DNA from 2 places in the Marinomonas sp. 63XJN7_9_ISO-PGPR-S23-217 genome. Region 2 is predicted to be linked to the other one. Evidence: riboswitches for the same ligand, from Rfam matches in the RefSeq annotation. Region 2 holds a riboswitch; the other holds the start of a gene.
The links. Region 2 has a riboswitch for FMN ahead of AC0VYI_RS01925 (DMT family transporter). Riboswitches for the same ligand answer to the same signal wherever they lie in the genome.

Region 1: another riboswitch for FMN. It lies ahead of AC0VYI_RS07525 (6,7-dimethyl-8-ribityllumazine synthase); the one in region 2 lies ahead of AC0VYI_RS01925 (DMT family transporter).

Annotation. Positions count from the first base shown of each region.
Region 1 covers NZ_CM149678.1:1,618,794-1,624,574, forward strand. Annotated here, with positions in the region: gene AC0VYI_RS07510 (DUF1304 domain-containing protein) at 1-166, shown strand, start outside; gene AC0VYI_RS07515 (leucine-rich repeat-containing protein kinase family protein) at 274-1,461, shown strand; gene cfa (cyclopropane fatty acyl phospholipid synthase) at 1,599-2,816, opposite strand; gene AC0VYI_RS07525 (6,7-dimethyl-8-ribityllumazine synthase) at 3,191-3,688, opposite strand; FMN riboswitch at 3,831-3,993, opposite strand; gene AC0VYI_RS07530 (MliC family protein) at 4,354-4,713, shown strand; gene cobJ (precorrin-3B C(17)-methyltransferase) at 4,996-5,772, shown strand.
Region 2 covers NZ_CM149678.1:417,860-423,640, forward strand. Annotated here, with positions in the region: gene AC0VYI_RS01910 (MATE family efflux transporter) at 1-904, shown strand, start outside; gene AC0VYI_RS01915 (hypothetical protein) at 991-1,308, opposite strand; gene AC0VYI_RS01920 (PA0069 family radical SAM protein) at 1,395-2,477, shown strand; FMN riboswitch at 2,566-2,744, shown strand; gene AC0VYI_RS01925 (DMT family transporter) at 2,914-3,849, shown strand; gene AC0VYI_RS01930 (MFS transporter) at 3,956-5,152, shown strand; gene AC0VYI_RS01935 (FAD-dependent oxidoreductase) at 5,297-5,781, shown strand, end outside.

The DNA.
Region 1 (5,781 bases), 1.2 Mb from region 2:
AACGACCTTCGAGCAAGCGGTTGCACAGGGTCAAGCCATTCAGATTTTCTTCCTATCGTGCGTGGTGGTGGCGGGTGTGTTTGGTGCGATCACATCAAGTAAAAAAATACTCTTTGTTCAGGGATTGCCAGGGGCCGTGGCATTGGTGTTGGTCCTGTTAAGTTGAGTCTCTTTTAGCTGTTTTAGCGGCTGACAGGGATGGTAAAGGAGACAAGCGTCGCTCGATTAACAAGAAGTCGCTATAATGGCGAAAATTTTTAATGGAGCTCTCTCTTGCATACGCTAGAACAACTGAATAGTGGCGAACTAAAAGGCGTTACCCGCCTTCAGCTTAGTGCTAATTTAACGGACTTTCCTGAGGCGATTTATGACCTAGCTGACAGTCTGGAAATATTGGATCTTTCTGGTAATCAGCTTAGCGAACTGCCTGGGGATCTCCACCGTTTAACGCAGTTGCGTGTGCTTTTCTGCTCAAACAATCTGTTTACGCGTTTGCCTGATGTGCTTGGACAATGCGAAAAGTTGGAGATGATTGGCTTTAAACACAACAAGATCGTTGAGGTTCCTGCCCGTTCGTTACCCAAGATAACTCGTTGGTTGATTTTAACCGACAATTGTATTGAAGCCTTGCCTGAATGCATGGGTGAATTGTCTCGTCTACAAAAGCTGGCATTGGCGGGTAATCGTTTAACATCACTGCCTGATTCTTTGGAAAATTGTCATAACCTGGAGTTGATTCGTTTGTCTGCGAATCAACTGACCGCGTTTCCAGAAGTATTGCTTACTCTGCCTCGTTTAGCGTGGTTGGCCTTTTCTGGTAATCCATTTTGCGCCGATAGAGACACACATGATGAGTTTAAGACGGTCGCCTATGACGATGTTGTTCTGCATAATTTATTGGGGCAGGGCGCCTCGGGGATGATATGGCAAGCGTCTTGGCGTCATAATCCATTTCTCTTTGCTGACACGGTGGCGGTGAAAGTTTTTAAAGGAGAGGTCACGAGCGATGGTTACCCGGAAGATGAGCTGGATGCTTGTTTGTCCGTTGGTGCCCATGACAATCTTGTCCGGCCACTGGCAAAAATACGTGAAGCTGCTTGCTCGGCTTTGGTTATGGATCTGATTCCGAGCGATTATGTTAACTTAGGGCAACCTCCGAGTTTGGCGTCTTGTACTCGAGACACTTTTACCCAAGGTCAGGCGTTTTCCAAAGCCACGGTCGATTCTATTATTGGGCAGATGCAAAGTTTGGTGTCGCATTTCAAGCAAAAGAAAGTCTCCCACGGGGATTTATATGCACATAATGTCTTGATCAATGCAGAAGGACATATCTTATTTGGTGATTTTGGTGCGGCCTCTAAATACGCCAACCTGCCTGAGCATCAGCAAAAAGGCATTGAGCGTATCGAGCAACGTTCTTTGGATTTCTTTATTGAGGATATGTTGTCGTTGGTAGTGTGAGCTAAGATGACTTAATAACGATAGACTCAGACATCCAACGAATAATAATTCGTTAGGCTGTCTGTTCTATGAGTGATATCTGCATATGGCTTATTCTATTTGTTTTATACAGGGATTGTTTTATACAAAGTATGCTATTAGCGAACACTGTGATAGCGAGGTAATCTATCCAAGCGTTTTCTTAGGACAACTTGATACAACTGTAAAGAGCGACTTCTGAAAGCACCGGCACAAATTTTTAAATAGTAGGACCACATACGATAGAAGCGTTCATTGTACTGGTCTTTCAGTTCAGGCCAAGCAGCGGCAAAATTCTGATGCCATGCCATTAAGGTTTTATCGTAATCGGGTCCGAAATTGTGTACATCTTCAATAACAAAGTACGGCTCTACTGATTCGCTGATTTGTTTCAAAGATGGAATCACACCATTGCGGAAGATGTATTTATCGATCCAGGGGTCGGTGCCATTTTTGCTTTGATCGCTGCCTATGGTGTGAAGTACAAATGTGCCATCTTCTTTCATTAAACGATGGGCTGTGCTCATGTAAGTATCGTAGTTTTTTGGGCCCACGTGTTCGAACATACCAATGGAAACCAGTTTGTCATACTGGCCCTCCATGCTGCGATAATCTTTTAGTTCGATATCGACGGGCAGGCCTTTACAGCGTTCATCCGCTAATTTCTTTTGCTCTTTCGAAATGGTCACACCAGTTACACTAACGCCATATTCTTTGGCTGCTATCTCGGCAAAGCTCCCCCAGCCACAGCCAATCTCAAGAACCGATTCGCCTTGTTTAAGCTGTGCTTTTTCACAGATTAAGCGCAACTTATTTAATTGTGCTTCATGTAGAGTCTTCGCTTCATGCCAATACCCGCATGAATAGGCCATTGTTGGATCCAGCATAGCTTGATATAAGTCGTTGCCAGCATCGTAGTGCTGCTCGCCAACTTGATAGGCTCTTTTCTCGGATTGTCGATTGAACAGGGTGGCCATAAGCCAGTGACGTAACACGACCCAGCGTCCTGTGACTTGCTCATTTAATTTGGCGCTGATGATGCGAGAAATAAACTCATCAACTTGCTCGCAATCCCACCAGCCATCTACATAGGCTTCACCTAGACCGAGAGACCCCTGACGTATGACTCTGTCCCAAAGGGCTGTGTTATGTACTTGCGGATCCCAAGGGTTTGGCCCATTAATGATAATGCCTGCTTTTGCAAGGTTGGTGGCCATCCATCGTTCAACAGGAGAGGAAAAAGAAGCTTTCGTGGAAGAATGTAGCGTTTGTTCGATGCTCTCACTGCTATGTGACATTGTGCTTTCTTCGTTGAGCTGTTCTGTTGTGGCACCCATTTAAATCTCCTTATCATACTGACTGATATGGTTTTATATAAATCGGAAACAATCTCTTAGATAATAATCTTTTGAAAAATAAAGCCTAGACTCAAGAATACTATTAAGATTATTGGTAAATCTTATCAAGTTGAAAAATGTTAATAAATGGCGAAAAAAGCAAGCTAAAAGCAGGGATCTTCTTTTATACTGCCAAAATGGCATCTTTACGATTTATTTAAAATCCTTTCTAATTGCACGAAAGCATAAAATTTGAATAAATAAAAGAGGTGTTTTCGAGGGAGGGTACGGTTCTTGTTGTGAAAAATAGCGCATTTGTACAGACAAATGCGCTATGGGTGAAGGGACTGTCTAGTTGCTTCTATCTATTTGCTTTACGCGCTTAGAGACTGCTTTGCTGTGGCGGTGAGTTTGATGGTCTCATCGCACGCATTAGCCAGTTCGACACCTTTTTTAACAAAATGCTGTTTGTAGTAGTTAGAGTGTTCATCATGTTCATGGAAATGATGGGGTGTTAACACCGCTGTTAAGACAGGAACTTCTGTTTCAAGTTGGACTTGCATTAAAGCGCTACAGACCGTTTGAGCGACAAAATCGTGGCGATAAATACCACCATCCACCACTAAGGCGCTGCCAGCGATTGCGGCATACTGACCACTTTTGGCTAATAATTTGGCTTGTAGCGGGATTTCATAGGCACCTGGCACAGGGATAATATCAATGTTGTCTAGGTTATAACCACGGACGGCCATTTCTGTTTTAAAGCCTTCAAGGCATTTTAAAACGATGTCGCTATGCCAAGAAGCATGGATGAAGGCAATACGTTGCTTTGCTGGATTGAAGTCTACGACATTCGTTGAGCTCTGATTCATTTTTTACTTTCCTAAAAACGAGTGAATCAGGGCGAACGGACAGACAAATAACTCATACAATGAGCTATCTCTAATAACAATAGTTGCGGTTGGATTCTACTGAGTAGATCCAAGTATACATTGACTATATAAACTTTGTCTGACGCGCTCTCTATCATCCGGACTATTACCGTCGGCTCTGGAGTCTCACCAGATCTGCTGACCTCAGTATTGTCTATGATAAACATAACAAATACTGAGCGCTCGCGGGCTTAGATTGTCTCTATACCGCCGGTGGGGAATTGCACCCCGCCCCGAGAACGAAACCGGATACATCCGGGTACCTGAGAATATACGGATTTCATGGTTTTTTGCAAAGAGATTGATGGTAAAAATGTTGATCTATCCACTTTGTTTGACATTTCCTGTGTCCGTAGAAGGCAGATATGTACTGTAAATAAACGCTATGTTGTAGTGGTTAACCTCTTGGTCAGCTATAATTTGTTCTGTGTTAGTGACAGTCGATAAAATCGACGTTAGCAATCAGCTTACCTGACAGGATACTTGTCCAGTAAGCTTAAGATGGGCTTTAATACACAGTAAACAGGGAGTTTGGCATATACCAAACTGCAGGATTTTATGAGTGGCCATGAACACGTGAGCCAAAGAATATGAGCGGAGTCTCTATGCGAATCAAGGTGTTTTCGATACGCAACAGTATGATGGTGTGTTTAATGTTGGGGCTAACGGCGTGCAGTACGCCACCACCTAAGCAAGTGAAGGATAATGAGGTGTCTCAGATCGATACCCAGACGAATGTCGTCCATTATCTTTGTGAAGGGGAGCCTATGGAAATTCAATTTCATGGTGAAGAAGCACTGTTGAATTGGAAAAACAAACATTATCACTTAACTCAAGCGATCAGTGCTTCCGGCGCCTACTATTTGGGAGAAGATGTGTCTTTTTGGTCTGAGAAAAATAAAGCCGCCATCGAAATTGACGATCTTAAAGAAGTGAAATGCCAACTTATTCGCGTCGAATCTTAATTCGACGTTAACCTTTTTTCTGCTGTTAAGTAGCGGCTGGCTGTCTCATGCTTGTCCGATTCAGTTGTGCTTTGTTGTAGACGCCTCGTCGGCGTTACTTACCTGAATATCTCTCACGATAAAACGGAGTCTTTTCATCCCGTCTCATCCCCATCAGGTGTACAATATGTCCTATTTACCCTTGGGTTTCACTCAGTTACACAAGCGCTCCGTGCTCTAAGGGCGCTTATTGATAGAGTGCGTGTGGTAGTGAAGTGTGCTTGACGATAACGAAGAGATGTAATGAGCAAATTATTTGTAATGGGCATGGGGCCTGGTGACCTTGGTTTGGTTGCTCCCAATGCTACAAAAGCGCTATCCGCATGCAGTGATTGGGTGGCTTACGGTTATTATTTGGATTTATTAGGTGAGCTGAGCGCGGGTAAAACGTTTCATAATTTGCCGTTAGGTGAAGAAATTGGACGGGCGCGTTTGGCGCTGGATCTGGCCGCGCAAGGTAAAAATACCGCATTAATTTCCAGTGGCGATATTGGTATTTATGCCATGGCGACCTTGGTATTTGAATTGCTGGATTGGCAACTGCAGGGCAAAGAGAACCATCCTGAATGGCTGGACGTGGACATTGAAGTCATCCCAGGCATTTCCGCTATGCAGGCGGGAGCCAGCCGCGTAGGCGCGATGCTGGGGCACGATTTCTGCACGATTTCATTATCAGACTTACTCACCCCTTGGGAAACCATCGATAAGCGCTTGCATGCTTGTGGTGCGGGTGATTTTGTTGTGTCTTTCTACAACCCCGTTTCAAAAAAACGCGATTGGCAATTAAACTACGCCCGCGATGTGTTACTGAAGTACCGTCCCGCGAGCACGCCTGTGATGATTGGCCGTCAATTAACACGCCCTGAAGAAGAGATTACCTTTACCACCTTGGGCGAACTGGATGCCAAAGACGTGGATATGTTTACCATGGTCAGCGTCGGAAATTCTGACTCCAAACACATCGTCAATGGTGAGAAACATTGGATATACACACCTCGCGGCTATTCTAAGAAGCTTTAAGCTGGTGAA
Region 2 (5,781 bases):
TGACGATAGCCCGAACATGGCGACGCTCTTTATTGTGGTCGGAGCATTATTGAACATTGTTTTGGACTATGTCTTTTTAGGGATGTTAGGAATGGGGTTAAAAGGGGCGGCCGTGGCAACCTTGATCGCTCAGCTGGCTACCTGCATTTTGTGCTTACAATATTTTACTTCGCCTAAAGCAAAAACCGTTTTATCCCTGAATCAGTTTGATAGACACATCGCGAAAAGGATCATGCAGCTTGGTTCGTCGAACTTGGTGATGTTTATCTATATGAGTTTTATCATCGCTCTGCATAATCGGTTATTTATGACTTATGGGGACACAACGCAATTGGCAGCGTTCGCCATCGTTGGTTATTTAGCCAGTTGCTATTACTTTTTTGCCGAAGGCTTGGTGAGTGGCTTGCAGCCGCCAGTGAGCTATTACTTAGGTGCAAAGCAGTACCAACGCATTATCCAAACGGTAAAGTTGGCGTTTTCAGTCACGGTAGGTTCCGGTGTCGTTGTGGTCATTGTGTTGAATCTCTTTCCTGAGTTTTTCACCCGCTTTTTTTCTGGTGCTAATGGACCTTTGATTGAAGCAACCAAAGTGGGTATCCGCTTGCATTTGATGGCGTTATTTTTAGATGGCTTCTTATTTATGGCGTCGATTTACTTTGTGGCGGTAGGAAAAAGCGGCCAAGCCTTGTTTGTCTCTGTCGGAAACATGATCGTGCAATTGCCTTTCTTATTTATTTTGCCAAGGTTTTTGGGTATTGAAGGAGTATGGTTGTCGGTCCCGTTATCAAACATCGCCTTCACAATAATTGTATTACCTATGCTATTAATGAACTTAAAAGCTCTGATGAAACAGCATCGCAGCGAGAGCACTCAGATGATCAAAAAAGCAGCCGTGACCTCTTAAGGGAGAAGATTAAGCGTGACAGGATACGAGAAGGTCATTTCCTTTGTAGAGATGACCTTAATGATAAAGGACTGTTAGAGTTTTTATCAGGTTACCTCGACAAAGTCGTCTTCATCGTCTTCATTTTTTCTTTGTGTTTTACGTTCGAGATAACGGCGATCAAATGCTTCACTGACGGCATTGTCGCCTTGAGGCCAACCGGCTTTGATGAGAGATAGCACATTATCTATTGCTACCCAGCCAACGACTTCAGCAGTGTAGCCTAGTTCCCACTCTTCTCCATTCCAGACGACAAAGTCGTAACAGCCAAATCCACTAGGATAGCGAATGGCAACAAAATACAAGCCTTCATTCGGTAATTCGTCGTCCTCGTTCCATTCTACTGGTAAGTTAATGCTACTCATTTTAACCGCTCCCTCATTAACCGTTTTTGCTAGAATAGCATAAATAAAATATACTGTATTTATATACAGTATATTGGGATGCAATTATGTCTGATTTTTCTGCCAATAAACCCATAAAAGGTCGTGGTACAGCGAGCAAGCTAGCAGGGCGTTTTGCCATTACCTTAGTGGAAGTGGACGAAAATGATGTTCCTGTCGAGGCACTCGAAACGTCATCGCCGAAAACACAAGTTCGTTACGAAACGGCTAAGACGATTATCACCCGTAATAACTCCCCGGATATTCCCTTTACCTTGTCGGTGAATCCGTATCGAGGTTGTGAGCATGGTTGTGTCTATTGCTTTGCAAGGCCAAGCCACGCGTATTTGGATTTATCGCCAGGGCTGGATTTTGAAACCAAGTTAACCGCAAAGGTGAATGCGGCGGCGCTTCTTGAGAAAGAGCTTGCTCATTCGAGCTATCGTTGTGAGCCGATTGCGTTGGGAATCAATACCGATGCCTACCAACCAATAGAAAAGCAACTGGGGATTACGCGCCAGCTGTTGTCCGTGTGTTTGGCCTATGGTCAGCCTGTGTCTTTGATTACCAAAAGCACCTTGATTCTGCGTGATTTAGATATTCTCACTGAGATGGCACAAAAGCGTTTGGTGCACGTGGCAATCAGTGTGACGACGTTAGATAATCATTTAAAGCGTATTTTAGAGCCCAGAACCGCCTCAGGAAAAACGCGTTTGCAGGTGATTAAAGCGTTACGTGAGGCGGGCATTCCCGTGACTGTGCTGGTGGCACCGGTGATTCCGTTTATCAATGATCATGAGATGGAACAGATTGTTGCGGCGTCAGCAGACACTGGAGCCCAATCCATTCACTACATTATGCTGCGTTTGCCCCATGAAGTTGCGCCATTGTTTGAAGAGTGGCTGATACAGCATTATCCCGACCGAGCTTCCCATGTGTTGCAGCGTATTATGGATATGCGCGGTGGCAAGTTATACGACAGTCGCTTTGGTAAGCGCATGACAGGGGAAGGTCTGTTTGCCGACATCATTAACCAACGCTTTCATTTAGCGAGACGCAAACATGGATTGTCTGATGAACGATTGAGTCGGCTTGATTGCAGTCAGTTTACTGTGCCAGCCAAAGTAGGGGATCAGTTTTCATTGTTTTGATACATTCGATCAAATTTTTGTGGTTGTCTGTATGGATGTGTCGCGGTAAAGTAATAGCTCACTCTATTTACCAATAGAATGTTACTAAATCGAACTTCGGGGCGGGGCGAAATTCCCCACCGGCGGTATATTACAAGCCATGCTTCGTAATCAGCCCGCGAGCGCCTTTTTCAGATGATCTCCTAAGGGAGGATGCAGGAAAAAGGGTCAGCAGATCTGGTGAGACGCCAGAGCCGACGGTTATAGTCCGGATGATAGAAGATCGACCAGATAGACTAATGCTTGATGAGAGTCGTTTAAGGCTACGCCGTTAAATGAAGGTCATCCGGTTTTGGTATGCGTGCTTTAGGCGTCGTGTATGACGAACGCTAAGTACTGCTTTGTTTGGTATATTCCTCATCACCCCTGTGCATCTTAATTTTAGGAGACAAACAAGATGGCAGGCACATTGTTTATTATGATCGCGTGTTTCACGTGGGCATTAGATACTCTCATTCGTTATCCCCTTTTGAGCGCGGGTTTTTCCACTTTACAGATAGTTCTGATGGAACATCTGACCTTGGTGTTAGTCACCAGCCCGTTACTGTTTCGTCACCGTTATGCCTTTCGGCATCTATCACGCACCTCGTTTGGCTGCTTATTTTTTATTGGCGGTGTCGGGTCGGCGTTGGGCACCTTGGCCTTTACCCAAGCTTTTCACTACCTCAACCCGACAGTGGTTATTTTGCTGCAAAAACTGCAACCCATCGTCGCGATTTTACTGGCTTATTTTTTCTTAAAAGAGCGTATACGTGGGCATTTTGTGCGCTGGGCGGTGGTGATTTTAGCGGGCAGTCTTGTCATGATGTGGCCAGATATTCATTCCCTTGGTAGCGCTCAGTGGCACTATACCAATAACAATATTGATATTTTAAAAGGCTATGGATTTACCTTAATTGCTGTCGCTGCGTGGGGCGCTGCTACCGTATGTGGTAAGTACCTTTCTTATCAAGGGGTGCCAGCCAATGCCATCCTGTCAGGACGCTTTTTATCCGGTTTGTGTGTGCTGGTGCCTTTAGCCATGATGATGCCGTCTAGCCTGGTGGCCATGCCCATGACGAAAGTCGGGCTTGTCGTGGTGATGGCATTACTCAGTGGCCTGATTGGTATGTGGTTTTATTATCAGGGATTAAAATCCGTCCCCGCGCAATTTGCTACCTTGGCAGAAATGTCGTTTCCTGTCTTTGCGGCAGGTATTAACTGGTTCTTTTTAGATATGAGCTTAACCAGCTACCAGATTATTGGGGCGATCATGTTAATTTTGGGGAATGTGGGGCTTCGTTTGCGAGACTTGAAAGCACCACCTTTAGCGGTGCCTGCTCAACAAGCTTAATTTGAGTGGTTATTGAGACATCTCATATTGTGTATAATGGCGAGCTTTTTGATCCATTACACAGGCGTATTCCCATTGGAATGAATACGTTAAAAAGGAAGAGATTATGTCTGACATGGCGCAGCCTCAGAAAACCCATTGGTTTGAGGTGGTTTTATTATGGGTTTCTGGGGTGGCGGCGGCGATGCAGTTCGCGAAGTTTTCCATTTCTTATGATGAACTGTTAACTCATTATCAAGCCGGGCCTGCTTGGACGGGGGCGTTGATTTCTGTGGTGGGGATTGTCGGCTTGATTTTTGGGGCGTCTGCAGGTGTGGTCGCAGGGCGCATGGGGTATCTCAATGTGTTAGTGGGCGCTCTAGCCATTGGTTCTTTGTTGTCCGTTCTTGAATCCTTTTTGCCATCCTTTATGACAATGCTGGTACTTCGCGTATTAGAAGGCATGTCGCAGTTAGGTGTCGTGGTGGCTGCGCCAACCATGATTGCGCGATTAAGTGCGCCCCAACACCGTTCTATTACCATGGGCCTGTGGGGTACCTTCTTTGGGGTGGCGTTTGCTATAACCGGTTGGCTAGGCAATAAATTACTGAGTGCCTATGGTCTACAGGGGCTTTTGCTTGTCCATGGGGTGCTCATTGGTAGTATGGCGCTTGTCTTATGGTGGCTGCTCAGTCAATACAAATCGGTTTATGAGAATCAAAGTGCTCCGTCCTTGTTAGGTTTTTGGACGCAATTACGCAATATGTACAAAACGCCCCGTACATTGCTGCCTGCTTTGGTGTTTTTGTTTTACACCTGTATGTTGGTGTCCCTTCTGACGTATATTCCGACATTGATTTCGGATGAGAAACTGAGAAATTTGTTGCGTATCACCTTGCCGTTAACCAGTACGGCTGGCACGTTTTTGGCGGGGGCGTTATCCCAATATGTGATGCGCCCACAACGTGTCGCCTTGTTGGCGTTTTCCTCGGTTGCTGTGGGAGCGGTATTCGCCCATTTTAGTCAGTCTTATCCTATTGTTTTTGCGCTGTCTGTTAGCTTGATGGTGCTATCGGCGGGTATGGTGCCCGGGTCGGCTTTGTCGATGATTCCATTGGTCACTCGGTCTGCGGGCGAACAGGCCCAAGGCTACGGTTTAATAGCCCAGTTAGGAAATTTAGGGGCCACCATTGGGCCGCCAAGTTTCGCCGCTATGATTGCCTTAATGAATACTGAAGGCTTGGTATTGCTGGTGCTGTTTTTGTGTGTGCTAGGTGGGCTTTTTAGTTTCTTAGCAGGTCGTTTACCTTCAAATCCTTCTTAGAACCTCTCGTTGCTCGTCTTATTGTGCATGGGTTAATGCGCTTCTTGAATATATTGAGTAAATGCATGCTTTCTCCGTAAGAAATCGACCTGTTCTAACGTCTAATGCGTATACTCAGTAACATAGACTTAATGGATTTGCTATATGAAAAAATTCGGGCTGCTTGTTGTCATTGTGCTGATGGTAGTCGGCTTTTTCTATTTTGATTTAAACCGTCTGCTGACACTGGATGGCTTAAAATCAGGGTTAGAACAGTTTGAAGTGTGGCGTAATAAGAGCCCTTTTTTGGTGTATGGTGCCTTCTTTTTACTCTACATTGCGGTTACCGCGCTGTCTTTACCTGGCGCTGCCATTATGACATTGGCGGCAGGGGCCTTATTTGGTCTAGGGTGGGGGGTGTTGATGGTGTCCTTTGCCAGTTCGATTGGTGCGACTTGTGCTTTTCTTGTGTCCCGTTATTTGCTGCAAGATGTGGTACAGGCCCGTTTTGGTAGCCGTCTTAGTACGATTAACGAAGGTATTGAGCGAGACGGTGCCTTTTATCTGTTTACTTTGCGCTTGGTGCCTGTTTTCCCTTTCTTTTTAATTAATTTATTAATGGGGCTAACTAGGATCCGAGCGGTGACCTT